Regions from separate parts of the Micromonospora sp. ATLC16 genome, predicted to be linked through region 1. Evidence: riboswitches for the same ligand, from Rfam matches in the RefSeq annotation. Region 1 holds a riboswitch; each other region holds the start of a gene.
The links. Region 1 has a riboswitch for cyclic di-AMP ahead of AC2CHE_RS05450 (C39 family peptidase). Riboswitches for the same ligand answer to the same signal wherever they lie in the genome.

Region 1 (10,143 bases):
GGACGCGGCGACCCGGTCGCTGGCCCGGGAACTGGGCGGGCGGGTGCTGGTCAACGCGGTCGCCCCGGGCTTTTTCGCCTCGGAGATGTCGGCGGTGCTCGGCCAGACCCAGCTCGACCAGATCGTGCGCCGTACGCCGACCGGTCAGCTGACCGAGCCGGAGGAGGTGGTGCCGGTGGTGCGGCTGCTGCTGCGCGACCAGACGAACATCAACGGCCAGGTCATCGTGGTCGACGGTGCCGCCTCGATCTGAACCGCCGTACCCGTCGTCCCGCACCCACGACGGTGCGGGACAACGGGTCTCCGCCCTGCTCGCCGCCGCACCACGACACCTGCGGGTGACGGCGGTGGCCGACTCGGGTGACGCCGTCACCCGCAGCCATCTCGGCGACGGACGCTGTGTCGGCTGGTACGCCCTACCGGTGCCCGGCTGGCGGGTCGCGATCGACGCCGAGCGCACCGCCACCGCGCCTCCCGTCGCGCTGGCCCGCCGGTTCGGGTCCCTCGACTTCTGGGGCCGGTGGACCCGCGTCGAGTGTCTGGCCAAGCTCGCCGACGTGCCGGTGGCCACCTGGTGGCACCGGCACGGCCTGGAGGTGCCGCCCGGCACCGTGTGGCTGTGGCGCACCCTGTCGCTGGACGACGTGGTCGTCACCGTCGCCTTCACCCCCGCCGACCCCACCGGCCGAAACTTCCGCACTTTCCCTGATGTTGCGGTGTCCGGCGCCGGCTGAGACCGCAACATCAGGGAAGTTGTGCGGGCTCCGGAGTTTCCGAGCGCGAGCTGGTGCTGCGCAGGCTCCAGACGATGGACACCGCGATCGTCGCGACGATGACGCCCAGGGTGACCGGGATGGGGAGCTTGCCGACCGGGGTCTCGGACAGGATGAGCTTGACCCCGGCGAAGGCCAGCAGCACCGCCAGACTGCAGTGCAGGTGCACGAAACGGCGCAGCCATATTCGCGAAGCATTCTTCGCGCGTCAAGGGCCGTGTCTACTCGTCCGGTCGGTCGACCTTGATCGGCTGGCCGTCGCGGGTGGCTCCGAGCACCGACCAGCCGCGCAGCGCCGCGAGGAACGGCAGCGACTGGGAGAGCAACTCGCGGACCAACTCGTCGCCACCCGATGGCCGATCGAACCGAGTACCCAGCTTGTCGACCAGCCGGGCGTGCAGCCGCCGTAGAGCCTCATCGGGATCCGCGTCGTCCGCCGCCGGCTCGCTGCTCGCCGGGAGCAGATGACGGCCCAGGTAACGACTGCTGATGGTTTCCTGGAGCCGCAGCAGGGCGTACGCCAGTTCCTCCGCCCGGGGTCGGAGGCCGCACCAAGGCTCACACCTCGCGGCCAGCAGCGCCGCGACGGTGATGGCGGCCATCTGTTCCAGGGCGGGCTCGATGTCGTAGTCCCGCCGTCGGGGCCGGTAGGTGAGGGCGACCAGTGGATACCGACGGACGGTGTCGTCGACCTCCCGCAGGCTCGCCGCCCAGGTCATGCACCGCTCCCGGGCCGCGTCGACCCCCTCGTCGGTCAGGCTTCGGACGAGCAGGCCCACCCCGTCGGTGCCGCGCACCTGGTCGTAGATGGTCAGCGCGAACCGGTTACGGACCGTCAGCCCGGTGATCAGCTCGATGAGGTAGGTGGCCAGCGCGGCGAAGAAGCCGAAGCCGAGGGCGGCGGCGGTCACGGCAAACAGCTTCTGCGCCCCGGTGTCCGGGGTGAGGTCGCCGAAGCCGAGTACGGTCAGCAGCCCGGTGGCGTAGTAGAGGGCGTCGACGAAACCGGCCGGCCCGTAACCGGTGACCCGGTGGTAGCCGTCCATGCTCGGCCAGACGACGAGCGCGACCCCGAGCACCAGCGGCCCGAGCCAGGCGAGGAACGTGCCGGTGACCAGGATCGGTCCCGCCCAGACCAGCGGCGTGCGGCGCGGCGTGCGGCGTCGGCCGGCGGTCAGCGACGAGGCTCGCCAGACCAGCCGCCGGACGGTACGGGCGATCGGTCCCTCCGCGTCCGGGTGCAGCACGGTGAGCCAGACGTCGACCACCACCACGGTGATCAGTGCCAGGCCCGCCGCCACCGCTACCAAGGTCATACGCAGAGGTATACCCGTCCGCCGGAACCGGCACCCCCAGATCAGATCCCAGCTCCGCACGACGTGTCGGCCACTCGGAGAGCGGTCGGCAGGTCAACAGGTCAGACGAGGTCCCAGCTCAGCGCGGTGCCGCGGGCCACGTCGGCGGTGAACCGGCGGCCCAGCACCCGGTCGATCTCCACCGGGGGGAGTCCACCGGCCGGGCGGATCGAGCGGACGTTGTGCACGGTCACCTCGTCACCGGCCCGCACGTCCGCCACCACGTACAGCGAGCGCCGGAAGCGCAGGCCCTCCTGCTCGGCCGGCGTCGGCCCGACCGCCGTGCCGCCCAGTGCCGCGTACGCCCGCTCCGACTCGACCACCAGGGCGGCCAGCTCGGTGGGGTTGAGGGAGAAGTCGGAGTCCACCCCGCCGTCGGCGCGGTCCAGCGTGACGTGCTTCTCGATGAAGCAGGCGCCGAGCGCCACCGAGGCGACCGGCACCCCGATGCCCGGGGTGTGGTCGGACAGACCCACCGGCACGCCGAACGCGTCGGCCAGCACCGGGATGCGGCGCAGGTTGCTGTCGGCCGGCGGTGCCGGGTAGGAGGCGGTGCAGGCCAGCAGGATGATTCCGCCCGCACCACCGTCGCGGGCGGTGCGTACGGCGGCGTCGATCTCGGCCAGGGTGGCCATCCCGGTGGAGATGACCAGCGGCTTGCCGGTGGCCGCGACCAGCCGGATCAGCGGCAGGTCGACCAGCTCCGACGAAGCGATCTTGTACGCCGGGGCGTCCAGTTCCTCCAGCAGCTTCACTGCGGTGGCGTCGAACGGGGAGGAGAAGACGGTCAGCCCGAGGGCGCGGGCCCGCTCGAAGATCGGCCGGTGCCACTCGTACGGGGTGTGCGCCTTCTCGTAGAGCCGGTAGAGGTTCTGCCCGCCCCACAGCTCGTGCCCGCCGGAGATGCGGAACTCCGGCGTGTCCACGTCGATGGTGATGGTGTCCGGCCGGTACGTCTGAAGCTTCAGCGCGTGCGCGCCGCTGGCCGCCACGGCATCCACGATGGACAGCGCGCGGTCCAGGTCTCCGTTGTGGTTGCCGGACATCTCGGCCACCACGAGGGGGCGCTCTCCGGCGCCGACCAGATGCGACCCGATCTTGAACGTCATTCCGATCCGTTTCCGTGCGTGCTTACCAAGCTGCGGTCCTGGGCCGGGCTGCCCGGTGCCGGTGCCGACCCGCCCGTCGTGGCATCCCCACCGGCGCTGCCGCGGAGCCGGCCGGCGAGCCGATGGGCCCGCCGCAGCGCCGCGTACGCCAGGTAGCTGTCGCGGCCGACCAGCCGGTGCTTGAGCCCCGGCACTCCACCTGGTCGGGGGTAGCCGCCGCGGGGCAGGTACCTGCGGTAGTGCGCGGCGACCCGGCGGAAGAAGTCCCGGCGCAGATGCGGATGCAACCGGTCGTCGTTGCCCAGCAGCACCAGGAAGTGGTTCACCATCAGGTCGAACAGCTCGGCGTGCCAGCGCCCGTCGGGATGCCGTCGACCCAGCCAGGCGAAGAGTCGGTCGTACTGCTCGAAGGAGTCGAAGTGCCGACCGCTACGTGTGGAGGTGATCGCTCCCTGGCGGCCCTGACGGTACAGATAGCAGACCCGGTCCAGCACGCTGATGCGTTCCGCGCCGATCAGCAGCGGGTGGCTGAACGGGATGTCCTCGTACCAGCCGGGGTGGAAGCGCAGCCCCAACTCGGCCATGAACTCCCGGCGTACCACCTTGTTCCAGGCGGTGTGCTGCACCCGCAGCAGGTGCGGCCGGTCGGCCAGCCGCACCACGTCGGGGGCCGGGCGCAGCAGCCGGCTGCTGGCGTCCACCTCCTCGCGCCCGCACTCGTGCACCCGCAGGTGGTCGACCATCATCACGTCGGGGCGGTCCACCCGCAGCCGGTCCAGCACGGTCGGGATCGTGCCGGTCGGCAGCCAGTCGTCGCTGTCGACGAACCACACGTACCGGCCGGTGGTCACGTCCAGGCCCGCGTTGCGGGCCGGTCCGAGGCCGACGTTGCGGTCCAGGTGCAGGACGCGCAGCCCGGGCTGCTCGGCGGCGTACTCGCGCAGCAGGTCACCGCACCGGTCCGGTGAGGCGTCGTCGACGGCGATCACCTCGACCTGCGCCGCCTCGGCACTTGGAATGTCGGCGTGGATGGAGTCCAAACACTGGCGCAGGTACGCCTCGACGCCGTAAACCGGCACGACGATGCTCAGCAGCGGCGTTGGCGTCGGCGGTGTGACCACCCGGAAACCTTCGGCCACCCGGGTTGACGAAGCTGGAACCTGACGTGGCCGGGTGCGGTGGAGTCTTTGAACAGCCGATGAGTGCCAGGTTAACGACGGGCACCTGTTCGATTGAAGGGCTGCCGGTCATCGATCTGGACAAATGCCGCGGCGGGAGTCGCTCCGGAGTGCGGCAGGGCGGCCGAGCCAGGCAGTTGCCTGCCAGCCGAGGTAGGGTGCCCGGCGGGCTGCGCCGACCGGTTGCCACGGGAGGCCGGCTGCTGCCGCCATCTCGGCGGCCACGAGGAGATGGGCGTGCGGGTGATGTGGTCGAGAACCGGGAGGTGGGCATGACGAGCACTACCCTCGCGGCGTCGGCGACCACCCCACGCGAGCGTACGGACGCCGACCGCCTGCCGTCGCTGACCGGACTGCGGTGGATCGCCGCGCTGCTGGTCTTCGGCTTCCACGCCGGCACCATGCGCATCATCGCCGATCCCGGCCCGCAGGCGGTGGTGGGCGAGATCTTCACCCTGGGTCTGTCCGGGGTGCAGTTCTTCTTCATCCTCAGCGGCTTCGTGCTGGTCTGGTCCGCCCGGCCCGGCGCCTCCCGGCGCCGGTTCTGGCGACGCCGGTTCGCCAAGATCTATCCGAACCATCTGGTGCTGTGGGCGCTGGCCATGCTGGCGATGCTCTGGTTCGCCGATCCGATCAACCCGGTGGCGGCGCTGGAGAACCTCCTGTTGGTGCAGGCGTGGGACCCCCGGCCCGGCCACTTCTACAGCATCAACAACGTCAGCTGGTCGCTCTCCTGCGAGCTGTTCTTCTACCTGTGCCTACCGCTGGTGCTACCGGCGGTGCGGCGGGCCCGTCCGTGGCTGCTGTGGGCCGTGGTGATCGCGGTGCCGCTGCTGATCCTGGCGCTCTGGCCCGGGCAGGCACTGGTGCCGGAGTCGGATCGCTGGTGGTTCACCCAGGTCTTCCCGCTGGTCCGTTCGCTGGAGTTCTGGATGGGCGTGGCCGCGGCCGAACTCATGCTGCGGGGCCGCTGGCGGGGGCCCCGGCTCCCCGTGGCCAGCCTGATCTTCGTCCTGACCTGGGTGGCGGCCTCCCAGTGGATCCGGGCCGAGTTCTGGGCGGCACTGCTGTCGGCGGCGTACGTCCTGGTGATCGCCGCGGCGGCCGACGCGGACGTGCACGGGCGGCGCTCGCCGTTGCGCTCCCGGACGATGGTCTGGCTCGGCGAGGTCTCCTTCGCGTTCTACCTGGTGCACGTCTTCGTGATCATGACGATCCTGCGCTTGACCGGCGACTGGGGCACCGGCCTGCCCGGCTGGTGGGGTCCGCTCGCGGTGATCGGATTCCTGCTGCTCACCCTGGGGCTGGCCGCTCTGCTGCAGCGGTACGTGGAACAGCCGATGATGCGTCGCCTGGCCCCTTCCCGGCCGCCGCGACCCGGCCCGTCGGACGCGGCGCGTACCGAGTCGCCGGGCGGCGCGGCGCGCTCCGGGCGGTCGGGCGCGGAGTGTTCCGAGGCGCCGGCTGGCCCGTCGGTGGTCGGGCTGCCCCGACAGCGGTCGTCCCGGGACGGTGTGGACCCCGCCTGAGGCGTCGATCATGGCGAGACCGTCCATCACGGACGGCAGGTTAGGGGTATCCTGACCTGCGCGTATCGACGTACCCGGCGACGCGCCGGGCGATTCGACACGCCCGGTGGCTGATGCGTCCCGGGCGGTCGAGGCGGTAGCGTGACGACGTGCTTCCCGCCGCGCCTGTCCGTCCTCTGTGGTGGTTGGCGCGCTGGGCCGCGCGGCTGCTGACCGGGCTCGCGGTCGCCGCCGCCTTCACCCTCGGTGCCTGGGCTCTGCCGGGCCACCCGGCCGCCGCCGACCGGTTCACGGCCACGGCAACACCGATCGAGACCCCCGTGCCACCGACGTCCGCCGGCTGGCACCAGGGCGCACCCGTCGATCTGGCCGCCGCTCGCGGCCAAGCCGCACCCCTCGACCCGGCCACCGCTCTCCAGCTGGCCGTACCGTTCGATCTGGTCGCATGCCTTGACCTGGTCTGCCTGGCGAAGCCTACTGCGCGGTGTGCCGGTGACTCAGCGGACTCGGCCAGAGGTTGCGCGTTGCCGACCGCGCGGGGCGCCGACGATCTCGCCGACCCGGCCGGGGTGTCCGCGACGCAGCCGACGGCCTGTGGTCGGTGCGGGCTGACGGCGCTCGGCAACGTCGCTGCGCGCGTCACGCGGGTCCCGGACGGCCTGTTCGATCTCCCGGGCCACGCCGGCGGCCCCGGTCGGGGGCGTTCGGGCCGCCCGCGCCCCACCGCACGCCTGAACCCCGGCGACCATCCGTCACCTCCGCACCGCTCGGTGCCGCACCCGCGCCGAGCCCCTGCCAGCCCGTTGCCGCCAGCCGCGACGTCGGTGCTCCCGGCACGAGGGGGCACCGCCCGAACGAACCCGCGACCGCGCCGCGACGCCATCCGCGATCCGCTGCCGGCACGGCCACCGTCGCCGTACCGATTTCCCGAGGTGCCGACATGGAGAAGACCGTTCTCTACCAGTTCCTGATCGAGGTGCCACGCGCCGCCGCCATCTGGTCGGTCCTGCTCGTGCTCGCGCTGGGCGTCCTCACCGTGCTCGTGGCCCGCCCGGAGCCGGCCGGTCCGGTGGAGAGACCCGCCGACGAGGACGCGCTCCGTGCCGCGACCGAAGAGGCCGACCTGCGCCGATACGTGGGCGAGGTGGCGGTCGCGGCAGCCGGTGCCGGGCAGAACGCCGAGCGACGGCGTACGGCATGGCGGGTGGCCCAGGCGGAACTGGACCGCGCCTGGGCCGCGTACGACCAGGCGGAGGCCGCCGCCCGGCGGCTGGCCGGCGTCGCCGGACTGCCGACCCCACGCACCCCCCGAACCCCGGCCGAGTACGCGGCCCGCGAGCGCTGGCTGCGCCGGGCCGCGATGGCGGCCCACTGGCGTGGTGACCTGACCGCCCGCCAGCTCAGCGATGTGCTGGCGGGCCGCTCCGGCTGGGACCCCCGGCGTCACCCGGCCGAGCAGGAGGTAATCCTCGCCCGGGTGGTGCGTGACAACCGCCTGGCGGCCCATCGATCGGCCGCCGAGCGGGAGCGGGACCTGTGGCGGGCGGCGGAACTGGCCACCGAGGCGGCCCGCGCCCTCTCCGCCGAGGCGTACGTGGCCGCCGGGCGGCTCCGACCGAACCGGCTGCCCGTCTCCGGTCGGGTCACCGTCGGGCGGCCCGACCTTGTCCCGCGCTGGCGTCCGGCTCGGCTTGGCTGAAATTCCATGAGCTGGGTCACAATGGCCGGAAATTCGGTCACTTTTCGTAGGTGAGGCCATTGCCGCAGCAATCTCCGTCGAGATTTTCACCGGCCGTCCGGTTGCTACCTGAAAGTGCCTGGAATGCCGTCGGTCCCATTGAGCGATGCCAGTTCTTCGGTACCCGAAAATTGCCGCGCCGGATGATGTTTAAGCAGGTCAGGGTGGTTTGGCTTCGAGGTGGCCGACCAGTAATGTCAGCGCGTCCGGTGCGGTAGCCGATCGCAGGAAGCGACGCCGTGCCGACCCGCTCAATCGTGATCTCACGAACCGGGGACCCACAGCGCCACTGGGGTGAATCCGTGAGCCTCGGCTTGCGGTAGGGCGACTTCCCGCCCGAATCCGTCAGCTAACCCGGTCGGCGGTGACGGAAGGAGTACCAACCCTCGTGCAGTCCGATGTGATCCCCCGGTTCCCCCGCCTCCACGGCACCGCGGTGCCCGTGCTCGCTGGCCCGACCGCCGCGAGCTGACCCCGGTCATCGCCACCGCCCGGGTCCTTTCCGGGCGTACCCCTTGAACGGCCTGTCCCGCTCACCCGGGCGGTCGTCGGTGCCCTGCTGCCGACCCGACCGCCGGTGCCGGTGTGCCGTTCTTCCCTCAACCCGTGGAGGAACCGTTGAAGCACACCCTCTCCCGCCGGCTCCGCCGGCGGGTCACCGAACGCCCCTATCAGCTCGTTGTCGGATCCGCCGTGGCCCTCGTCCTGGCCACCGGCACCGGCGCGGCCCTCGCCGGCACCGGGAACACCCCGGCAACCACGCAGGCCACGACCGCCGCCGCCGAAGTGCGCAGTGACACGGAGGTCGCGCCGAGTCAGGCGGAGGTCGCGCCGAGTCAGGTGGAGGTGGCGCCGACGACCGCCGCACCCAGCAGCGCCGCACCCGGCAGTGCCGCGCCGGCCAGCGCCGCCTCGCCGTCACCGAAGGCCACCACGGACCCGGACCTGGTCAGCAAGAAGGCGACACCCAAGCCGCCGGCCTCGAAGGTTCTGGACTACGACCACCAGGCCCAGAGCAACGGCTACTACTGCGGTCCCGCCGCGGTGCGTAACGCGCTAAGCGCCGCCGGTGTCGCGCGTACCCAGGACGCCCTGGCCAGCCAACTCGGCACCACCTTCGCCGGCACCAACTCGGCCGAGGACACCACCCGCGTCCTCAACGCCGTCGTCAAGGGCGACCCGTACGAGACCACGATGATCCGTGGCGGTGCGGCCACCCCGACCCAGATGGATCAGCTCCAGGCGGACGTCGTCGCCGCCGTCACCGACGGGCGGGGCGTCGTGGTGAACGTCGCCGGTTCCGTCACCGACACCGACGGCCGCTGGCACTCGTTCCCCGGGGGCCACTACATCGCCGTGGTCGGCTACCAGGACTCCGGCCGGCTGGTGAAAATCGCCGACTCGGCCGACGCCTCGTACCCGTCGTACTGGATCAGCACCATCGCCCTGGCCAACTGGGCCGCCACCCGCGGCTACTCGGCCTGATCGCACCCGTTCCGCTGCACCCGTTCCGCTGCACCCGGAAGCCCTCGGCCCGCGGGCCGAGGGCTTCCGTTTCCGGTACGTCAAGCGGCGGGGCGTGCTGTGTCGCCAGCTCGCCGTAGCTCGGGTTCGTCGGACGTGTGGGCGGTGTCGCGTCGTCAGGCGTGCGGGGCGTGCCGCTTCGCCAGGCCGACGAAGCCCGCCCAGGCCGCCGGGGTGAAGGCCAGCGTGGCGGCGTCGCGGTTCTTGGTGTCGCGGACCAGCACGATGCCGGGCAGGTTGTCGGCGACCTCCACGCAGTCGTTGCCGCTGGAGCCGCTGCGGGTGGACTTGCGCCAGGTCGCGCCGTTCAGATCCATGGCTTCACAACATCCTTCATGCGCTCGATCGACTGGCGGCCGGACAGTGCCTCGTTGCGCACCGTCTCCCACCGGGACAGCCACCGCGCGGGCGTAGCGCTCGGTCTGGAGCAGGCCCGGCACCGGCGTCGGCTATAACAGCGGAGCTGCCGGGCGTTGTGCTCGGCCTCCAGGTAGGGCAGCAACCACGCCGGCTGGCGCAGCACCTCGGCGGTCCGCAACAACTCCTCGAACATCCCGCCTGTCGCCAGGACCTCGTCCGCCCGCTTCGCGTACGGCCGATCCAGCGGGGGGTGCCCACCTCCACCGCCGACACCAGGGACGCCGAATAGTTCGTACGCCGTCCGAACTCCTCCTGGTTCATGCCCGCGGCCGTACGCAGCCGGCGAAGCTGCGTACGGATCAACTCATGCAGGTCGGAAGGCTGCTCGCGTTCCATGTCCCCTCCACCGGGTCTGTCAAGATCGCCAAGGGGCTGCCCAGGGCCGGATCGGGGCACCCGGCTCCCACCGTGGCCAGCGTCGATGCCTTCCGACCGTAGTGCCGTCCTCACCAGACTGTCACGCAACGGGGCCGCTCCCATCCACAGGGGACGGGGCGGTTCTGTCCCGGGGCCGCCC
Region 2 (10,143 bases), on a different contig from region 1:
GACGAGATGGCGGCCGAGATGATGGCCGCCGTGGGCCGACTGATGAAGCGCGGCTGAGCCGACCCGCCGACGTACCCCTCGCGACCTGCGTCGGCAGGTCGGGCTGGTTACCATTCGCACACGATGGCCAGCCGAAATCCGTGCCGCGCCGCCCGCGGTCACTGCCGGGCACACGCCTCCACGGTCGTCCCGGGCCAAGCCACAGCTCACGGTACGCAGCCACCCCGCCACGTTCGGGCCATTCAGGCTGCCCTTCCAGATCGCCGGCCGGCAGCACTGAACCGTCTCGCCCGTCGACACGTACTCAGCCCTGAAATCGTTGGGAGACACTGAATGGGCGCCGACCACACCCGTTCCGCTCCGCCCACCCCACCCGGGGTGCGGCGGATTCTCGTCGTGACCGTGGTCCCCCTGTTCCTCGCCACCCTGGTCGCCGCCATCGTGCTCTGGCCTCGGGACGCCCCCCGCCCGGAGGCCACCGACGACGCCCCCCGCTACCACGGCACGGTCATCCGAGTGGTCAGCGAGCCCTGTCCACCCAACCCGGTGGTGCCCGAGGGCACCCCGACGGCCGCGGACGGTCCCTGCGGCACGGTCACCGTCCGGGTCCAGACCGGGCCGGACGCCGGACAGGAGGTGCAGACACCTGTCCCTGCCGGGCCGGGGGCGCCCCACGTCGAGGTCGACGACGACGTCATCCTGGTCTCGCTGATCGACCCTGAGGACCCCTCGATCAGCTCCTACAACATCGCCGAGCACCAGCGCGGAAAGCCGCTGATCTGGCTGGCCGTGCTCTTCGCCGCCGCCATCGTCGCCTTCGGGCGGTTGCGGGGCCTGGCGGCGCTGGGCGGCCTGGCCGCCAGCTTCGCCATCCTGCTGACCTTCGTGCTGCCCGGCATCAGCGCCGGCCAGCCGCCGCTCGCCGTGGCCATCGTCGGCGCCTCGTTGATCATGTTTGTGGTGCTGTACCTGACCCACGGCATATCCGCACAGACCTCGGTGGCCGTGCTCGGCACGCTGGCCAGTCTGGTGCTGACCGGGCTGCTCGGGCTGGCCGCGACCGGGGCCACCCACCTGACCGGATTCGGCAGCGAGGACGCCACCACCCTGTCCATGTTCCGCGCCGACGTCGACCTGCACGGTCTGCTGCTGGCCGGCATCATCATCGGCTCGCTGGGGGTCCTCGACGACGTCACTGTCACCCAGGCCGCCGCGGTCAACGAGCTGCGCCACGCCAACCCGAACCTCTCCCGCCGGGAGTTGTACCGCTCGGCCACCCGGGTCGGGCGGGCCCACATCGCCTCGGTGGTCAACACCATCGTGCTGGCGTACGCCGGCGCCTCGCTGCCGCTCCTGCTTCTGCTGACCGCGGACTCCCGTGCGCTGGGGCAGATCCTGACCAGCGAGTTCCTCACCACGGAGATCGTCCGAAGCGTGGTCGCCACGCTCGGGCTGGTCGCCGCGGTACCGCTGACCACCGCGCTGGCCGCGGTCGTCACCACCGCCGGACGCGGCGACACCGGCGTCCCCAGCGGTGCGTCCACCCCCGTGATTCCCCGGCCGGCGACGGACCGGGCCGAGGCGCTCCGCGCTCTGAGCACCCCACCCAACCGAAACACGTCCCCCGCCGCCCCTTCGGGGTGGCCCGAACCGGACAGGAGCACGGACACCACATGGTGACACCCCTCAACGTGACCGCCCCTGCCAATGCGGCTCGTAATCGTGTCGCTGGTCACGCAGAGCGATTACGAAATGACGCATCTCGTCGGGTTCGGGGCGTAGAAGCACAGATGGACCCTCAGGTAACCTCACTGCCGGTCATCGCCGAAGGCGCGCAGCGGCGCCTGCGGTGCCACCGCCCAATCGCCGCGAGGCGAGCCGAGGACCCGAGTACGTGGGGTGAATCCGCGAGAGCGGTAGGGGCCACTTCCGTCCCGAACCCGTCAGCTAACCCGGTCGGCGGTCGATGGAAGGGAAAACAGTGACGGCACCCCTACGCCGCTGGCTGACGCCCGTGGTGGCCGTGTTCGCCGCGTTCGCCGTGTTCGCTGGTCCGATGCCGGCGCCGGCCGCACCGAACAACCCCAAACCCGCGGAGCACGACGACGACCCGCCGATGCTGAACGATCTGATCGAGGCGACCACCCGGGACTACTCCAAGGCCAAGGCCAAGCTGGAGAAGTCCAAGAAGCGCCAGCTCCGACTGGCGGTTGAGGTCCGTTCCGCCCAGGCCGACCTGGACGCGCTCTCCCCGCAGGTGGCTCAGATCGCCACCCAGTCGTACCGGACGGGCCGGGTCGGCGCGATCGCCATGCTGTTGCAGAGCGGCGCACCCGACTCGTTCATCAACCGCGCGTCGGCACTGGACGAGCTGAACCTGGTCAACGACAAGAAGCTGGGCGAGGTCAACGCGATCAAGCTTCGTGCCGAGCAGGCCAAGCTCGCGCTCGACGCCGAGGTGCGCGAGCAGAAGAAGCTGACCAACGACATGGCGCGCAAGAAGAGTGAGGCGGAGAAGTCCCTCCGGCTGGTCGGCGGTGTCGGCCTGACCGGCGGACTGGTGGACGCCACCTCGCCGGTGGCCAGGATCGCGCCGAACCGGTCCTCGGACGGCGGCTGGAAGCCCGAGTCGTGCAGCCAGAACGACCCCACCACGTCGGGCTGCATCACGCCGCGGACGCTGCACATGTACAAGGAGGTCAAGCGGGCCGGGTTCAACCGGTTCGTCGGCTGCTTCCGACCGGGCGACAAGTTCGAGCATCCCAAGGGCCGGGCCTGTGACTGGTCGTTGCAGAACAGCGGCTTCAGCCCGTGGCACAACAACGACACCCGGATCTACGGCAACAACCTGGCGGCCTTCCTGGTCCGCAACGCCGACCGGCTGGGCATCTACTACGTGATCTGGAACCGGCAGATCTGGTTCGCGGCCACGGAGCGCTGGAGTTCCTACAGCGGCCCGTCCAACCACACCGACCACGTGCACGTGTCACTGCTCTGACCGCCCGACGCGACGCACCGAGGGCCGTCCCGCCAGCCGTGGCGGGACGGCCCTTTCGGTCCGATCACCGAGCGGATCAGGGTGCGGTCGCCAGCGCACCGCCGAGTTCGGCGGGTTCCGCGGCGACCGCCCGCACCTCACCGGCGGCCAGCCGGTAGGACATGCCGACCACCGCACATCGCCCGGCAACCACCTCGGCCGCGAGGGTCGCGGAGGAGGCCAGCATCGTCTCGACCGTCCGGGCGATGTGGATGTCCACGATGCCGTCCAGGTCGTGCACTCCGGCATCCTCTGCCCGGTGCAGACTCGGCACCACGGCGTCGACCACGGCACCCAGATGCCCGGGCGGCGTCGTGGCGGTGGCCAGTGCCTCGCGGGCCGCCTGGACAGCGCCGCACGAGTCGTGGCCCAGCACCACCACCAGCGGCGTACGCAGGACGGCCACCGCGTACTCCACGCTGCCCAGGACCTCCGGCCCGACGGTGTGCCCGGCGGTACGCACCACGAAGAGGTCGCCCAACCCGCGATCGAAGATGATCTCGGCGGCGAGTCGGGAGTCGGAGCAGCCGACGATCACCGCGAAGGGATGCTGCTCGGCCGCGAGGGCGGCCCGTCGTCCAGCGTTCTGGTTGGGATGCCGCAGTGCGTCGGTGACGAACCGCCGGTTGCCGGCGAGCAACTCGGCGAGGGCCCGCTGCGGGGCACCGGGAAGCTCCGCGGTGAACGGCTCACGGTCCGGTCCGGGCTGGGAACCGAGCGTTCCGGGTCGACTCATCCGGCTGCACCTCATCTCTGAGAGGAATGCCTGGTCATCCCGGCCGGCGCTGGTCACGGGCTGCCATCACGGTCACACGCGGGATGACGCACGTCAAGCTTTACGTGATATGTATTTCATGCATCAGTCGACGCTTGCGCTCGACCGAACCGGGGCCGGCAACGACGCGGGCCGGGGCACTCGGACGGCAGGTCATACGATGGCGGCATGGCGAGCACTGAAGAACGGGAAAGCGTGCGGAACTGGACTTTCCTCACGAACCACGCGCACGTCCTGCTCGCCATCGCCCGTAACCCCACCGCCCGGCTCCGGGACGTCGCTACGGAGGTCGGCGTCACCGAACGTGCCGCTCAGGCCATCGTCGCCGACCTGGAGGCAGGCGGCTACCTGCACCGCACCCGGGTGGGCCGGCGCAACGAGTACACCCTCAACCCGGCCGGGCGGTTCCGCCACCCGGCGGAGGCCGACCACCAGGTGGGTGACCTGCTGGCCCTCTTCACCAAGGAGCAGGTGACCAACCCCGCCGACCACTGAGCCGACGGCCCTCCTGATCAGACGACGTGGCGCGCTTCACCCACCCGGAACGATCGCCGCGCTGCGATCACGCCGACGGCGGGATAGGTTGGATCCCGTGTCGTCTCCAGCGTTCGCCCGTCCACTGTGGCCGGCGATGCTGTGCGCACTCCGTGAACTGACCCGGTTGGCGTTGGCGACCCTGGTGCTAGCCGTAGGTCTCGGCGGGGCCGTCACGGCCGATCCGCCGGCCCGGCCCACCGCCATACCACCACCGAGCGCCGCGGTCGTCGACGGTTCGCCATCCACCGCGATGTCGGCCGTCCAGCCCATCGTCGAGCCCGCTCGGGCGGTCGACGCCGGGCAGGATTGGCGGGTCTCGGCGAACAGCGCGCCGCTGTCGCCCGCAGGTGCCGACGCCACGCCGGCCGACGCCACCCGGATCGACCACCGCGTCGCCCCGGTGCCCGCCGTCCGTGCTGGCGAGCCGACCCGGCGCGGCCCACCCACCGGCTGACCGACGCGGTCCGGCCGACCGATCGAGCCAGGTGACACTGCCGCCCGCCGGCCAGGCCCAGCGGCCGGTCGACCTCATCGCGCCACCGCCGCAGTGATCCCGGGACGTCCCGGTGAGTCCGATCCGACCGCCCGGGAACGGCATCAGCCGCGCTCCGGGTAGCCGGCCCGCCGTCACGATCCGCGTCCATCACAGTCGACGACCCACCCCGACCGCGAGGTGTTGATGATGCGTACCGCTCTCTCCTCCGTCCTGCTCGACGCGCCCCGTGCCGCCGCCATCTGGCTGGGCCTGCTCGGCGTGGTGATGCTCGCCGTCACCGGCCTGCTGTTACGACCTCGACTCTTCCGCTTCGACGCCGGCACCCGCATCCGCGAGGCCGCGCTGCCGAGCCGGTCCGACCACGCCGAGCAACGACGTGACCAGGAGCGCTGGGCCGACGAGGTCACGATCGCCGCGGAGCGGGCCGACGCGACGGCCCGGCACCGCCGCGACGAGTGGCTCGCCGCGCAGGACGAGGCCGGGCAGGCATGGCGGGCGTACGAGGCGGCGGAAGCGGACGTACGCCGGCTCTCCGATGCCGCCGGCATGCCGCTGCCGCAGACCGCCCGCACCCCTGCCGAGTACGCCGACCGTGAGCGCTGGCTGCACCGGGCCGCCCTGGACGCGTACTGGCGGCGGGACCTGTCGGTGGAGCAGCTCAGCGACGTCTTCGCGCACCGCGGCTGGGATCCCCGGTTGCACCCGGTGGAGCAGGAGTTGCTGCTGCGCCGGGCGGTACGCGACCACCTCCTGACCCGGCAGCGGGCGGCCCGGGAACGGGAGCAGGCGACCTGGCGGGCCGCGGAACTCTCCGCCGCCGCTGCCCGCAGCCTTCGCGAGGAAGCGGCCGCCGCGCTGTTGCCGGTGGCAGAGGAACGCGGGTCGGTCCTTCCATCGAGCACACCCGGTGCCGTCGAGCAGACCCGGGAAATCCCGGCGGTCGTCGGCCGGGCACCGGTCGCCGCGTACTGATACCCGAACGCCCGCCGGCTCGGTCTCCGGCAATTAGTGTCGGAAGAACGTCGACCGGGTACGACCTCGCCGGACATTGAGGAGGGCCGACGTGGTCGCAAGCGAAGGCGGGAACCAACCCGACGAGACGGCGGTTCGGGGCGCCGGGCCGCGCCAGACCTGGGCCGCCCTGCCCTGGCTGATCCGTTCCGCGGTGGTGTGGAGCGCCTGCCTGGTGGTGATCGCCGCCGGGCTCTACCTGCTGGCGCGGATCACGCTGCTGGTCACCCCGCTCGCCATCGCCGTGGCCGCGACCCTGTTCCTCGCTGCGCTGCTCGATCCGGTGCAGCTGGCGTTGCGCCGGCTTCGCCTGCCGGCCGCGCTCGCCGCCCTACTCAGCGTCCTGCTCCTGCTCGGCATCCTGGGCGGCGTCGGCGCGCTGGTATGGAGTCTGACCGCCGACCAGTTCAGCGAGCTGGGCGAGGAACTGCGTCAGGGGCTGGAGCGCACCCGGGACTTCGTCACCTCGGCCCTGCCGGTAAGCGACCAACAGCTCGACGATCTGCTCGCCCAGCTGCGCCGGGCGACCAGCCAGGAGCAGGTGGATCCGATTGCCAGCGCCCGCACCGCGGCCGAGGTGGTCGGCTCGACCCTGCTCGCTCTGGTGCTGCTGTTCTTCCTGCTCAAGGACGGCCGGGAGATGTGGCAGTGGACGTTGCGCCGGGCCGCCGGGCGCAACCAGGACGTCGCCGCCGAGGCAGGCCGCATCGGCTGGCACACCCTCGGCTCGTACAGCCGGGGCACCATGCTGATCGCGGCCATCGACGCCATCGGTATCGGTCTGGCGCTGGTGCTGCTCAGGGTGCCACTGGCGTTCCCGCTGGCGTTGATCACGTTCATCGGCGGATTCGTTCCGATCATCGGTGCCACCGTGGCCGGCGCGGTCGCGGTACTGGTGGCACTGGCCGCCAACGGGCCCACCACCGCCCTGCTCACCCTGGCCGCCGTGATCGCCGTCCAGCAGATCGAGGGCAACCTGCTGGAGCCGCTGGTGATGAAGCGCCAGGTACGGCTGCATCCGGTGGTGATCCTGGTCGCGGTGACCGCCGGCACCCTCATCGCCGGCATCGCGGGCGCCTTCGTGGCGGTTCCGATCACGGCGGTCACCTGGCGAATCGTCGACAGCGTCCAGCGTCAACGGCAGTCCGTCGCGAACGCGTCGGATTCGGCGTCCGGCCCGTCGACCACACCCCCCGCACCATCGCCCTCCCAACCGTCGTCGTCCGGACCCGCCCCTGAGCCCACCTGACGGCGGCAGCTGGATTCGGCCTCCCCACGCTGGCCGCCGACGGGGCCGGGGACGGGTGGGTGGGTGTTCTAGGCGGGTTGCGGGTGCAGGTGGTCGTGGAACCAGTCAGCCGCCGCCCCAGCGACCTGATCGAGCGTGCCCGGCTCCTCGAAGAGATGTGTCGCGCCGGGGATCACCCGCAGTTCGGCCCGGGAGGTGAGCTGACCGAGCGCCCGCTCGTTGAGGGTGATCACCTGCTCGTCGAGCCCGCCGACCAGGAGCAGCGTGGCGGCGCGCACCTGGCCCAGCAGGTCGCCGGCCAGGTCGGGACGACCACCGCGGGACACCACCGCGCGTACCAGATCCGGTCGTCGCGCGGCGGCGACAAGCGCGGCGGCGGCCCCCGTGCTCGCGCCGAAGAGGCCGACCGGGGTCGCCCCGAACGGCCGCTCGGTGGCCAGCCAGTCCACGATCCCGGCGAGACGGTCGGCCAGCAGCTCGATGTCGAAGCGCAGATCGGCGGTGACCGCGTCCAGTTCGTCCTCGGCCGGAGTCAGCAGATCCACCAGGACGGTGCCGAGCCCGGCCCGGTTGAGCTGGTGGGCCACCGCCACGTTGCGCGGGCTGTGCCGGGAGCTACCGCTGCCGTGCGCGAACAGGACCGCCCCGACCGGCTCCGCCGGCACCAGCAGATCGGCCGGGAGCAGTACCTCACCCGCCGGGATCGTCACCGCTTCGCCGCGCACGTCCATCTCGCCCCCCAGTGGCTGACTCACCCACCCGGATACCCGGCCCGGCCGCCGACACGCCCTCCGGTCGCCCTCGGAGCGGGTTTGCGCCGGGGGGTGCCGGGTAGCCGACTGGCGACCGCAGACGGACCGGCGTCACCGGCGCCGCCGACAGATCGCGAGGACCGTCATGGCGCATCACAAGCGTGAGCCGGTACAGGCCGCTGCCGAACGTGAGCGGCGGGAACAGGACGACAAGCGCGGACGGGACTGGGCGGACGAGGCCGCCCAGGCGCGTTCGGCCGACGATCCCCGGGCGAGGACGCCCCACGATGCCACCGGCCGCCCTTCCCAGGGTGAGCCCATCTGACGACGAGGTACCCGGGTCAGGCCGGGTTCTCCGGCAGCCGGAGCAGGGGTGCCCGACCGGGTGCCTGCTCCGGCTTCGGCAGATCCGTACGGGGCGGCGGATTCGGTACGGTCACCGGCTCGTCGCAGGTGACGCGCACCGGTTTGCCGTGATGACGCAGCTCGATGACCGCGTCCGGGGGGGCGTGGTGCAGGGCGTACGTCGTGTCGTGGCGGCGTACGTCGACCCGCAGCCGCATGTCGCACCACTGGAGCGAGAACGACAGGGCGTTGAGCCGGCTGGACAGGGACGGTGAGAACGACAGCGTTCCGTCATGGTCCCGCAGGCCACCGAACCCGGCGACCAGTGCGATCCAGGCCCCCGCTAGCGAGGCCATGTGCACCCCGTCGCGGGTGTTCTCGTTCAGGTCGTGCAGGTCCATCAGCGCGGCCTCGCGCAGGTAGCTGTGCGCCAGGTCGGCGTAACCGACCTCCGCCGCCAACACCGCCTGGGTGCAGGCCGACAGTGACGAGTCGCGGACCGTACGGCGCTCGTAGTAGAGGAAGTTGCGCAGCTTCTCCTCGCTGGTGAAGGCGTCGCCCCGCCAGTGCATGGCCAACTCCAGGTCGGCCTGTTTGATCACCTGCTTGCGGTACAGGTCGAAGTACGGATAGTGCAGCAGCAGCGGGTACTTGTCCGGTGGGGTCTGCTCGAAGTCCCACTCCTGCAACCGGGTGAAGCCCTCCACCTGCTGGTGCACCTGAAGTTCCTCGTCGTACGGGAGGTGCATGGCCGCGGCGGCGTCGCGCCACGCGGCGGCCTCCTCGTCGGTGACCCGGAGGTGGAACGCCTCGTCGCGGTACCGCATCGCCGCATCGGCGGCGGCCCGTAGGTTCCGCTGGGCCATCAGGTTCGTGTAGATGTTGTCGTTCTTGACGGCGGTGTACTCGTCGGGACCGGTGACCCCGTCGATATGGAAGTTGCCGGCACGGTCGTGGTGCCCGAGCGAGCGCCACAGCCGCGCGGTCTCCACCAGCAGCTCCAGCCCGATCTCCCGCTCCAGCTGCCGGTCGCCGGTCGCCAGCACGTAGCGACGCAGCGCGTCGGAGATGCCGGCCGCGACGTGGAACGCGGCGGTGCCCGCCGGCCAGTATCCCGACGACTCCGGCCCCGCGATGGTGCGCCACGGGAAGGCGGCACCGGCCAGGTTGAGCGTACGCGCCCGCTCCCGGGCCTGCTCCAGAGTGGAGAATCGCCAGTACAGCGCATCCCGTACGGCGACCGGGTGGGTGTATGTCAGCACCGGCAGGACGAACAGCTCGGTGTCCCAGAAGGCGTGCCCGTCGTACCCGGGGCCGGTGAGTCCCTTGGCCGAGATGGGCCGGCGTTCCGCCCGCGCGCCCGCCTGGAGCACGTGGAACAGGCCGAACCGGACCGCCTGCTGCACCTCCGAATCCCCGTCGACCACGACGTCGGCGGCGTCCCAGAACTCGTCCAGGTACTCCCGCTGCTCACGGACCAGCCCGTCCCAGCCGTCCAGCTTCGCTGCGGCCAACGCGGCACCGACCTGGTCGCGCAGCGCCGGCAGCGAACGCCGGCTGGACCAACCGTAGGTCAGGTACTTGACCACCTGGAGCTTCTGCCCCGGCTCCAGTACACACGCCACTGTGGTACGGACCCAGTCCTCGTAGCCTTCGGAGCAAACGGAAGTCCGGGCCGGCGAGGCCACCTCGTGGTCCATGGCGGCGGCGACCCGCAGCCCGGAGACCTTGGTCTGGTGGATCAGCAGCCCACCGGCGGGGGTGGTCAGCTCCTCCTCCGCCTGCAACGGCGACTCCAGCACGGCGGCGACGCGCGGGTCGCGACTCTGCGGTGGCAGGGTCTCGTTGGCCACCAACTCCGACTGGACGATCAGCCGCAGCGGCTCGTCGTCGGCCACCTCCACCTCGTAGCGGATCGCGGCCACCGAGCGCTGCCGGAAG
Region 3 (10,143 bases), on a different contig from region 1:
AGGTCGTAACCCCTCTGGAGAGCGCCGTGCCCAAGTCTCAGGTCCGCAAGAAGAAGGTGTACACCCCGCCTACGGACGTCCGCCCGACGGCGACGACCGCGGCCACCAACAAGCCCAGCCCGGTCTGGCTGCCGGTTCTGGCGGTGTCGCTGATCGTCTTCGGCATCGGCTGGCTGGTGGTCTACTACCTCTCCGAGCAGGAGTACCCGGTGATGGAGCTGGGGTACTGGAACCTGGCGGTCGGGTTCGGCGCGATGGTCGCCTCCCTGATCGTGCTTTCCCGCTGGCGCTGACCCGCAGCTCAGGCCCCTGACTGTCCGGTGCCACCGGCGGCCCGCCCGAGCGGCGGTGCCGTCGGCCTCCTAAGGTGTGCGCAGGGCAGCGTGGCCCCGGGTGCGAGATGACTCACGTTACTGTTGGGTAACCTTGCGCGTAGGCTGCACTGCATGACCGAGCGGAGCAAGGTCATCGACCGATCAGGTTGAGGTGCGGCGGCGTGGGTCGACGATCGCACCGACGCCCCGGTCGCCGAGCCGCTCGACAGGCAGCAGACCGGGAGGCCAACTCGATGGGCAGCGTCCAGATCGTCACCACGATCCTCGCGGCCGCCATCACCGCCGTTGCGGTGTGGCTTGCGGTACGCGCGGTCTCGAAGATGGTGGCCGTCATCCGGCTGGGTCAGCCCGATCCGACCCGCTCCGGCGACCCGGTCAGCCGCACCAGGACCATGCTGGCGGAGACCGCCGGGCACACCCGGATGCTCCGCTGGAGCGTGGTGGGCGCGGCGCACTGGTTCGTGATGGTCGGCTTCATCGTGCTGTCGCTGCTGGTGCTTGAGGCGTACTTCGAGGTGGTGTCGCCGACCGGCGGCCTGCCGCTGATCGGTGGCTGGACCCTCTACGGGCTGGTCACCGAGTGGCTCGGCATTCTTAGCGTTGTCGGCATCGCTGTCCTGATCGGGATCCGGCTGGCGAACCGGCCGAATCAGGCGGGACGGCGGTCCCGGTTCATCGGCTCCACCATGTGGCAGGGCTATTTCGTCGAGGCGGTCATCTTCGCCGTACTGGTGATGGGTTTCCTGATCCGGGGCTTCAAGGTGGCCACCGATCACTTCGAGTACCCCACCTGGGCCACCCCGCTCAGTCACGCGGTCGGTGCCCTGCTGCCGGCCTGGGACTCCGGCGTCAGCGTCGCCGCGCTCGTCAAGATCTCGATCTCGATGGCCTGGGTCATCGTGATCTCGTTGAACGTGACGATGGGTGTCGCCTGGCACCGCTTCCTCGCCTTCCCCAACATCTTCTTCAAGCGCAAGCCGGGCGCGGCCGGCTCCGGCCTCGGCGCGCTGCGGCCGATGATGAGCGACGGTAAGCCGCTCGACTTCGAGGAGGCCGACCCGGAGAAGGACCAGTTCGGCGTCGCCCAGGTCGAGCAGTTCACCTGGAAGGGCCTGCTGGACTTCAGCACCTGCACCGAGTGTGGCCGCTGCCAGTCGCAGTGCCCGGCCTGGAACACCGGAAAGCCGCTTTCGCCGAAGCTGCTGATGCTCAGCCTGCGCGACCACGCGTACGCCAAGGCGCCCTACCTGCTGGCCGGTGGCGGCAAGGATCTGACCGGCGAGGAGAAGGCCACCGCGGCCCAGCTCGCCCACCTCGACGTGCTGACGCTCGCCGAGGCGGAGAAGCCGCTGATCGGCGACGCCGAGTCCGGCGGTGTGATCGACCCCGACGTGCTCTGGTCCTGCACCACCTGCGGCGCCTGCGTGGAGCAGTGCCCGGTGGACATCGAGCACGTCGACCACATCGTCGACATGCGTCGCTACCAGGTGCTCATCGAGTCCAGCTTCCCCTCGGAGGCCGGCGTGATGCTGCGCAACCTGGAGAACAAGGGCAACCCGTGGGGGGCGCCGCAGAACACCCGGGAGGACTGGACCAAGGGGCTCGACTTCGAGGTGCCGCGTGTCGGTGAGGTCGAGGACTTCGAGTACCTCTTCTGGGTGGGCTGCGCCGGTGCGTTCGAGGACCGGGCGAAGAGGACCACCCGGGCCGTCGCGACCCTGCTCAACGAGGCAGGGGTCTCCTTCGCCATTCTCGGCGAGGGGGAGACCTGCACGGGCGACCCGGCCCGGCGGATCGGCAACGAGTTCGTCTTCCAGATGCTCGCGCAACAGAATGTCGAAACCCTGAACGAAGCGTTCGAGGGCCGGGAAAAGGCCAAGCGCAAGATCGTCGCAACCTGCCCGCACTGTTTCAACACCCTTGGCAACGAGTACGGCCAACTGGGCGGCGAGTTCGAGGTGGTGCACCACACCCAGTTGCTGGCCCACCTGGTCGCCACCGGCAGGCTCACCCCGGTGCAGCCGGTCGCCGGTGGGGTCACCTACCACGACCCGTGTTACCTGGGGCGGCACAACCGGGTCTTCACCCCGCCACGCGAGGTGCTCGGCAGCGCGATCGAGGGTGAGCTGACCGAGATGCCGCGTAACAGCGAGCGCTCCTTCTGCTGTGGTGCCGGTGGCGCCCGGATGTGGATGGAGGAGCGCATCGGCAAGCGGATCAACGTGGACCGGGTCGAGGAGGCCATGTCCACCGGAGCGAGGACGGTCGCCGTCGGCTGTCCGTTCTGCTCGACCATGCTCAGCGACGGGGTCAACGGCAAGGGTGCCGGCGAGCAGGTCGAGGTGGTCGACGTGGCCAGCGTCCTGCTTCGGTCCGTCAAGCCCGAGCGGGTCGGTGGCACCGGAGAGAGCGCGCCGGTGGCCGGCTGACCGCCGGCCACCCAGCGGGGCGGGCGATACCCTGACAGGGTGCCGCCCGCCCGGTTTCTAATTGACGTGGGTAACTGTTACGAATTGGCCAACACCCTTTGTATGCGTACCGTCGCGCAAAGGTGAATGAGCCGTCGGTCGCCTTGATTCCCCACCTACCGTTCCCTAATGTTGGGCACCGACCGCCATGGGTCGTCTGTCCCCGCCCCTTACCGCTCGCGGGACGCCCGGTGGTCGGTTTCAAAAAAGGAGACGCTGCCGGTGGCAACCATGCCCTCTCATCGTCGTGCGCCAGGGCGATCTCGTCCGGGTGGCCTGCGTAGGGCCGCCCGTGGGCTCGTCGTCCTCGTCGCCGCCGCCGCGGTCGGTGCCGGCCTGCTCGCCGCCCCCGCGTACGCCGAACCCTCGGTCGACGAGATCGAGGCCCAGATCGACAAGCAGTGGCAGAAGCTGGAGCCCACCATCGAGCAGTACAACAAGGTGCGCTCCCAGCTGCGGGTCAACAAGCAGAAGTCGAAGAGCCTGGAGAAGAAGATCCAGCCGCTGGCCCTGGAGACCGAGCTGGCGATGAACCGGGTTGCCGATCTCGCCTCCCGCTACTACATCACCGGCCCGTCCAAGGAGATCGGTGCTGTGCTGCTCAACACCAAGCCGAACGAGCTCGGCGAGCAGATGGCCCTCCTTGATCGGTTGGCGTCACAGGAGCGCCACGAGCTCGAAGGCGTCATGAAGATCCGCAAGAAGTACGACGACCAGAAGGCCAAGCTCGACGCTCTGATCGCCGATCAGGAGGCGAAGCAGAAGCAGCTGGCGGCGAAGAAGAAGCAGATCGACGCCGAGATCAAGCGACTGGAGAAGTCGCTGCCGGTGACCACGGTGAAGACCACCAACTGCCCGACCATCAACGGTGTGGTCAGCGACGCCGCCCGCACGGCCATCCGTACCGCCTGCGCCCAGGTCGGCAAGCCGTACGTGTGGGGTGCCACCGGCCCGAACTCGTTCGACTGCTCCGGTCTGACCCAGTACGCGTACAAGGCCGCCGGCATCTACCTCACCCACTACACGGGTGCCCAGTGGAACGAGGGCAAGGCCGTATCCCGTTCGGACGCCCGTCCCGGCGATCTCGTCTTCTTCCGCAGCGATGTCAGCCACGTGGGGCTGTACCTGGGCAACAACCAGATGGTCCACTCGCCACGGGCCGGCAAGCCGGTGAACGTCTCGCCCATCACGACCATGCCGGTCGCCGGTTTCCGCCGACCCGGCTGAGCCGCCACCAGCGTCGGCTGAGCGGTCGCGCAGGATCGCCCGAGGGCTCCCGGTCAAGTCGACGGGGGCCCTCGTCGTTGTCGGATGTCAGCACCCACAGTGACGGCGCGGTTGTGTTGCGTATCGACGCCGATCGTCCCTACGCTGGGCAATCGTCGGCCGCTGGCAGATCCGCCCACCCCGGGCGGTAACGGTCCGACACCGCCGAATCGCTCGTGAGCGAGCCGGGGAACCAGGTACCCGGGTGAATCCGTGCCCGTCACGGTAGGGCGCCCCTTCCCGCCCGAACCCGTCAGCCAGGCCCTGTGCGCCGAAGTCCTCGGTCGAGCCGAGGCGGAGTCCAGGCGGCGGTCCGGCAATCCCTAACGTGGCCGGCCTTCGCCCGGGCCGACGTAGGCCGGCCAGGGACTTCGGCACCGGGCCTGACCCGGTAGGCGGTATGGGAAGAAGGAGTGCTGAGCCAGGTGGCAGACCAGGCCCCGCGGCCGCCGTCAACGCGTCCGGAACTGTCCGGCCGGCCGACGGCTGCGCCGCGTTTTCGCTGGTATCGCTGCATCCCCGCCGCCCTGGCCGCGACCGCCGTGATGTTGACCGGCGGCGCGGCGGCCGCCTGGGCCGATCCCACGGTCGCCGACATCGAGCGCCGCATCGACGAGGACTGGAACCGGCTCGAACCCGTCATCGAGCAGCACAACGCCACGCGGCAGGACCTGGCCGGCAAGCGACGGGAGGCGGACGCCCTGGCCGCCCGGATCGCGCCGCTGCAACGCCAGGTGGACGAGGCCATGGATCGGGTTGGCAAGCTCGCCGCCCGTGCGTACAAGGGCGGACAGGTGCGGGCCGTCAACGTGCTGCTCGGCAGCCGGTCGCCGGGTGAGGTCGTCGAGCAGCTCGGCCTGCTCGACCGGTACGCCCGGGTCCAGCAGCAGGACGTCCGGCACGCGAGTGAACTGCGCGACGAACTCGTCGCGGCCAAGGCCGGGCTGGACCGCACCGTCGATCAGCTGACCCGCGCCGAGGCCGATCTCGCGGCGAAGCGGCGACAGATCGACACCGAGATCGACAGGTTGCAGCGGCTCCGGCTACGGGCGTACGGGAAGGGCGGCGGTGGGCCGCTGCGGCCGGCGCCCTGTCCGGCCAGCTACCCCGGCAGAGCGGCGGGGGATGCGGTCACCTTCGCCTGCGCCCAGATCGGCAAGCCGTACTCCTGGGGCGCCGAGGGACCCGATGCGTACGACTGTTCCGGGCTGACGCTGGCCGCATGGTCGCGGGCCGGTGTCGCGCTGCCGCACAACGCGGCCAGGCAGCGTCAGGTCACCGCGTCGGTCAGCCGCGGCGCGCTGCGCCCCGGAGACCTCGTCTTCTACTACCGAGACCTGCACCACGTCGGCATGTACGTCGGTGGTGGCTGGGTGGTGCACGCCTCCCGGGCGGGTCAGCCGGTGAAGATGAAGCGGCTGGACAGCAGCCCGGTGCACAGCTTCGGTCGGCCCGGCTGAGATGGCCGGGGCTCGGCGTACCGCCGTAGGATCCGCTCCCGCAGCGAGGCGGGCTCCCTACTGGTGCGCGCAGTAACTCAACGGCTGCGGTGTCACCGGGTGGGCCAGGTGCGCCAGCTCTGCCAGGCGCGACTCGGTGTCGGGCCGCGCTGGCCCTGGTAGCGGGAACCGTAGACGGCCGACCCGTACGGCTGCTCGGCCGGCGAGGAGAGCCGGAAGATGCAGAGCTGCCCGATCTTCATGCCCGGCCAGAGGGTGATCGGCAGATTGGCCACGTTGGACAGTTCCAGGGTGACGTGGCCGGAGAAGCCGGGATCGATGAAGCCGGCGGTGGAGTGCGTGAGCAGGCCGAGTCGTCCCAGGCTGGACTTGCCTTCGAGGCGGCCGGCGAGCTGGTCGCCCAGTGAGATGACCTCCAGCGTCGAGGCGAGCACGAACTCGCCCGGGTGCAACACGAACGCCTGGCCGTCGGGCACCTCGACGGTGGAGGTGAGGTCATCCTGTCGGGTCGCCGGGTCGATGTGGGTGTAGAGGTGGTTGTTGAAGACCCGGAACAGTTTGTCCAGTCGTACGTCGATGCTGGAGGGCTGCACCAAAGTGGGCTCGAACGGTTCGAGCGCCAGGGTGCCCGCCTTGATCTCGGAGACCAAATCACGGTCGGAGAGCAGCATCGCCACACCATAGCTGCCGGTATGCGACACGCGTGTCGGACTACCCGCTTCGAACGTGTGTTCGATAGGATGTCGGCATGGCTTCCTGGTCCGAATTCGCCGCCGACGAGCCTCGACTCGCCGACGGGATCCGCCTTCTCATGCAGCAGTACGGCCCGGGCTTCGGCTACCTGGCCACGGTCCGCGCCGACGGCGGGCCCCGGGTGCACCCGGTCTCTCCGGTGATCACCGACGACGGTCTCTACTGCTTCGTGATCGACTCACCGAAGCGGCGCGACCTGGAACGCGACGGCCGTTACGCGCTGCACTCGTTTCCGCCGGAGGAGAGCGACGACGAGGCGTACGTCGCCGGGCGCGCCCGGCCCGTCACGGACGACGCCACGCTCGCCCGGCTGGCGCTCGCCGCGCGGGCCGCCCCGCACGCCGACTGGCGCCTCTTCGAGTTCACCGTCGACGTGGCGATGCTCGCCCGGCGGGAGCAGTCGGTGGGTGGGCCGAGCGAGTTGGCCTGCCGTCCGGCCGTCCAGGTCTGGCTCGACCCGGCCGGCGCCACACCCCAGGCCACGCGCCCCGTGGCGGCCAGTTCCGGGAGGCATCACCGCCGCGCGGCCTGACCCGTACGTGCCGGTGCCGGCCCCGTTCGACGGAGCCGGCACCTGCCGTACGCGGTGCTGCGCTGGTGCTATGCCGCGCGGTAGGAGTTCCAGGCGTTGTTCATGCGGGTGGCCTGGCCCGAGGTGAACTGGTACATGCAGCCGTCGTACGAGTAGTCCATGAAGTTGGTGATCGGGTCGAGGCCCGAGCTTGAGCAGGTGTCCCGGCCGGTCGGGCAGCCGCTGGCCGGCGAGGCCTCGGCGGGGGTGTCCCCGACCTGGTCGCCGCTGCCCGAGCAGCCGCCCTGGAAGGTGTGGTAGAGGTTCAGCCAGTGGCCGACCTCGTGGGTGCCGGTGTCACCCTGGTTGTAGTTGGTGGCGGTGCCGCCGGGCAGCGATTCGCTGAGCACGACCACGCCGTCCATCACGTTGAGGTTGCGCTGCGGGAAGGTCGCCCAGCCGAGCAGGTTGTTGCTGAGCTCGCCGAGGTAGATGTTGAGCGTCGCCTTGTTGCCCTGCCGCAGCTGGGTCTTCATCTGCCGCTCGGCCGACGAGCCCTGCCGGATCGGGTACCACGACGAGTTGGTCACCCGGTTGATGCTCTGCAACTGGAAGGCGAAGGCGGTCGCTGCGCCACCCGTCGCACCGCTGAACGACTGGTTCAGCACACTGATCTGGGACTGGATCATCGAGTCGGGAATGTTTCCGCCGGCCCGGGTCGTGTCCCGGCGGATCACGTGCACCACCACCGGGATGGTGACCGAGGCGGCGGCGGCCTGTGCGCTCAGCGTGCGTTGGCCAACTCGCTTGGCGCGCTCTTGCAGGATGTCGGCGAACTCGGCCTCGCGCTGGTGTACCTGGGCGAGGGTCAGCTGGTTCGGATCGTGCCCGGCGGCGCCGCCAGCCTTGGCCCGGGCCAGGGTACCCGTCGGATCCTCACACACCTCGTCGGCCGTGACGGCGGCCGCCACCGGGCTCGCGGTCGTGGTGGCGGCCGGCAGCAGGCCGACCGTGGCCACGCCGAGCACCAGTGCGAGCGACGTCGATGCGATGCCGGCCGTACGCCGGTTCAGCAGGACGGGACGCAGTCCCATATGCCCACCTCTTTCTGGCGACGCGACCGGGGGTTGTGTCGCGTCGTGCGGAAAACGTGAGGCAGACGTTACAACCGATAGACAGGTTTGAACATGGCCATATATTGCGGTGATGAAACTTCTTCCCCACCCCCCCGGCTCGCCCCACCCCTGCACATCGAGGGCCGCCAAGATCCGTGCAGTTTCGGGGATGTTGCTCTCGCCGAACCGCCCCCATGCAGCAAGTTCGGGGAAGTTGCGAGGGGCGGGACGTGCTGTGGGTGACTCGTCGGCGGGTGGAGCCCTGGGTGCGACGGGCTGGGTGACTCGGGTAGAGTGATGCCGCTTGCGGGTGTAGTTCAATGGCAGAACATCAGCTTCCCAAGCTGACAGTGCGGGTTCGATTCCCGTCACCCGCTCCACGCACGGAAGCCCTGGTCAGGACGCGAGTCCCGGTCAGGGCCTTCGATATCTCAGGGTCAACGATCACGACGTGCCATTGGCGTGCCCCTAGGCGGGCGAACGGGTCACGCTGCGAGCAAGCCGGTGAGGGTCACGTCCGCGCTGGTGATGTAGGAGACGGCCACCTCGGATCCGGTCTGATGCTATGCGCCTCTGCGTCGATCTGCTCGGCCTGCGGAGGCGATGGCGTGTGCCATGGTGTCCGCCTTCCGGTCGAACGTCCGAGGGAAGATCCCGGGCCGGGCCCCTGCGCGTGAGCGGGCGGTGCGACCCGCACCTGTACCATCGTGACGATGAGGTTCGGCATCGTGATCCTGCCCGACCAGCGCTGGTCGGTGGCCCGGCACCGGTGGCGACGAGCCGACGAGTGGGGCTTCGACCACGCCTGGACGTACGACCACCTGGGCTGGCGCGACCTTGTGGACGGGCCCTGGTTCGACTCGATGACCACGTTGACCGCCGCCGCGACGGTGACCGCCCGGATCCGTCTCGGCACGCTTGTCGCCTCACCGAACTTCCGGCATCCGGCGGCCTTCGCCCGGCAGGTGACCGCGTTGGACGACGTCTCCGACGGCCGGGCGCTGCTCGGCCTCGGCGCGGGCGGCATCGGGTTCGACGCCGCCGTCCTCGGCGGTGAGACGCTGCCCCCACGGCAACGGGTGGATCGGTTCGCCGAGTTCACCGAGTTGCTCGACACCATACTGCGACAGGACGGCACCACCTGGCGGGGCGAATGGTTCGCGGCGGTCGACGCACGGAGCAATCCGGGCTGCGTTCAGAAACCCCGGACACCGTTCGTGGTGGCCGCCAACGGCCCCCGGTCGATGCGGATCGCGGCCCGCTTCGGGCAGGGCTGGGTGACCACCGGGCCCGCCGTCGACGACCTGAACGACTGGTGGACCGGGGTGGCCGAGTTGACCAGTCGGCTCGACGCGACCCTGGCAGCCCAGGGGCGTGACCCGGCCAGCCTGGATCGCTACCTCGAGCTGGACTCGGCACCGGTCTTCTCGTTGAGCAGCGCGCAGTTCTTCGCCGATCAGGTGGAGCGGGCGGCGAAGCTCGGTTTCACCGATGTGATCACGCACTGGCCCCGGGCGAGCAGTTGGTACGCCGGTGACGAGGCGGTCCTGGTGGAGGTCACCACCCGTCTCCTGCCCGAGCTGCGCCGCTGAGCCGGCGCGCCGCCCGCCGGGTGGGCGCAGGGTGGCGCGGGGCTGCGAGTCGAATGGCGGCTCAGGTGCCGAGGTCGCCGGTGGCGATGCCGCCGGCTCCGGCGGACAGCAGGCGGAAGCGTACGCAGACGATCTCGCTGTCGTCGGTGACCGGGGTGCCGATGCGAGTCCAGTAGGCGGCGTGTCCGGCCCGCCACTCCTCGATCGAGCGGTCGCCCTCCCCCTCGGCGTGGGCAAAGTCCCACGGCACCTCGGCGAACCGGGTCACCTCGATGCCGGTCACCTGGACGACGGCCACCAACGCGTCGGCGTCGTCCACCAGGGCCAGCCGCTCTCCGACGTGCTCAAGCTCCTCGCCTTCGTCGGCGTACTCGCTGAACAGGCCGGCGGTGGCGGTCTTCAGGCCGGCCAGCACGAGGGTGTTCAGGCGCGCCCGTAGTTCACCGGGGGTGCCGAGGGCTAGTGCGCGGAGTCCGCCGATCCGTGGCCACATCGTGTCGAGGGTACTGCCGATCATCGGCATCCGGTCGAGCCTGAGTGGGTCATCCCGGACGGATGGTATTTGGGGGTACGGTCGATGGCCGACGACAAGGAGATGTCCATGGCGGACCGACGTGCGGTGCTCATCCCGGGACGCGGGTAC

Region 2: another riboswitch for cyclic di-AMP. It lies ahead of AC2CHE_RS17390 (coiled-coil domain-containing protein); the one in region 1 lies ahead of AC2CHE_RS05450 (C39 family peptidase).
Region 3: another riboswitch for cyclic di-AMP. It lies ahead of AC2CHE_RS06570 (NlpC/P60 family protein); the one in region 1 lies ahead of AC2CHE_RS05450 (C39 family peptidase).

What each region holds. Positions count from the first base shown of each region.
Region 1 is NZ_JBXUOW010000008.1:2,814-12,956, reverse strand. Features, by position in the region: gene AC2CHE_RS05490 (SDR family NAD(P)-dependent oxidoreductase) at 1-253, shown strand, start outside; gene AC2CHE_RS05485 (hypothetical protein) at 237-734, shown strand; partial or broken gene AC2CHE_RS05480 (tellurium resistance protein TerC) at 787-954, opposite strand; gene AC2CHE_RS05475 (potassium channel family protein) at 995-2,089, opposite strand; gene pseI (pseudaminic acid synthase) at 2,191-3,243, opposite strand; gene AC2CHE_RS05465 (glycosyltransferase family 2 protein) at 3,234-4,358, opposite strand; gene AC2CHE_RS05460 (acyltransferase family protein) at 4,688-5,944, shown strand; gene AC2CHE_RS05455 (hypothetical protein) at 6,885-7,643, shown strand; cyclic di-AMP (ydaO/yuaA leader) riboswitch at 7,921-8,061, shown strand; gene AC2CHE_RS05450 (C39 family peptidase) at 8,289-9,167, shown strand; gene AC2CHE_RS05445 (DUF397 domain-containing protein) at 9,323-9,523, opposite strand; partial or broken gene AC2CHE_RS05440 (helix-turn-helix domain-containing protein) at 9,605-9,962, opposite strand.
Region 2 is NZ_JBXUOW010000039.1:18,497-28,639, reverse strand. Features, by position in the region: gene AC2CHE_RS17400 (metal-sensitive transcriptional regulator) at 1-57, shown strand, start outside; gene AC2CHE_RS17395 (YibE/F family protein) at 334-1,680, shown strand; cyclic di-AMP (ydaO/yuaA leader) riboswitch at 1,847-1,978, shown strand; gene AC2CHE_RS17390 (coiled-coil domain-containing protein) at 1,982-2,998, shown strand; gene AC2CHE_RS17385 (carbonic anhydrase) at 3,075-3,773, opposite strand; gene AC2CHE_RS17380 (helix-turn-helix transcriptional regulator) at 3,981-4,307, shown strand; gene AC2CHE_RS17375 (hypothetical protein) at 4,405-4,803, shown strand; gene AC2CHE_RS17370 (hypothetical protein) at 5,032-5,817, shown strand; gene AC2CHE_RS17365 (AI-2E family transporter) at 5,909-7,105, shown strand; gene AC2CHE_RS17360 (dienelactone hydrolase family protein) at 7,174-7,836, opposite strand; gene AC2CHE_RS17355 (hypothetical protein) at 8,003-8,182, shown strand; gene AC2CHE_RS17350 (glycoside hydrolase family 65 protein) at 8,199-10,143, opposite strand, start outside.
Region 3 is NZ_JBXUOW010000010.1:13,742-23,884, reverse strand. Features, by position in the region: gene AC2CHE_RS06585 (cell division protein CrgA) at 27-293, shown strand; gene AC2CHE_RS06580 (heterodisulfide reductase-related iron-sulfur binding cluster) at 569-2,764, shown strand; gene AC2CHE_RS06575 (C40 family peptidase) at 3,035-4,030, shown strand; cyclic di-AMP (ydaO/yuaA leader) riboswitch at 4,223-4,357, shown strand; gene AC2CHE_RS06570 (NlpC/P60 family protein) at 4,495-5,529, shown strand; gene dcd (dCTP deaminase) at 5,622-6,200, opposite strand; gene AC2CHE_RS06560 (pyridoxamine 5'-phosphate oxidase family protein) at 6,278-6,814, shown strand; gene AC2CHE_RS06555 (zinc metalloprotease) at 6,883-7,887, opposite strand; tRNA gene AC2CHE_RS06550 (tRNA-Gly) at 8,215-8,288, shown strand; gene AC2CHE_RS06545 (LLM class flavin-dependent oxidoreductase) at 8,622-9,500, shown strand; gene AC2CHE_RS06540 (ASCH domain-containing protein) at 9,562-10,017, opposite strand; gene AC2CHE_RS06535 (alpha/beta hydrolase) at 10,102-10,143, shown strand, end outside.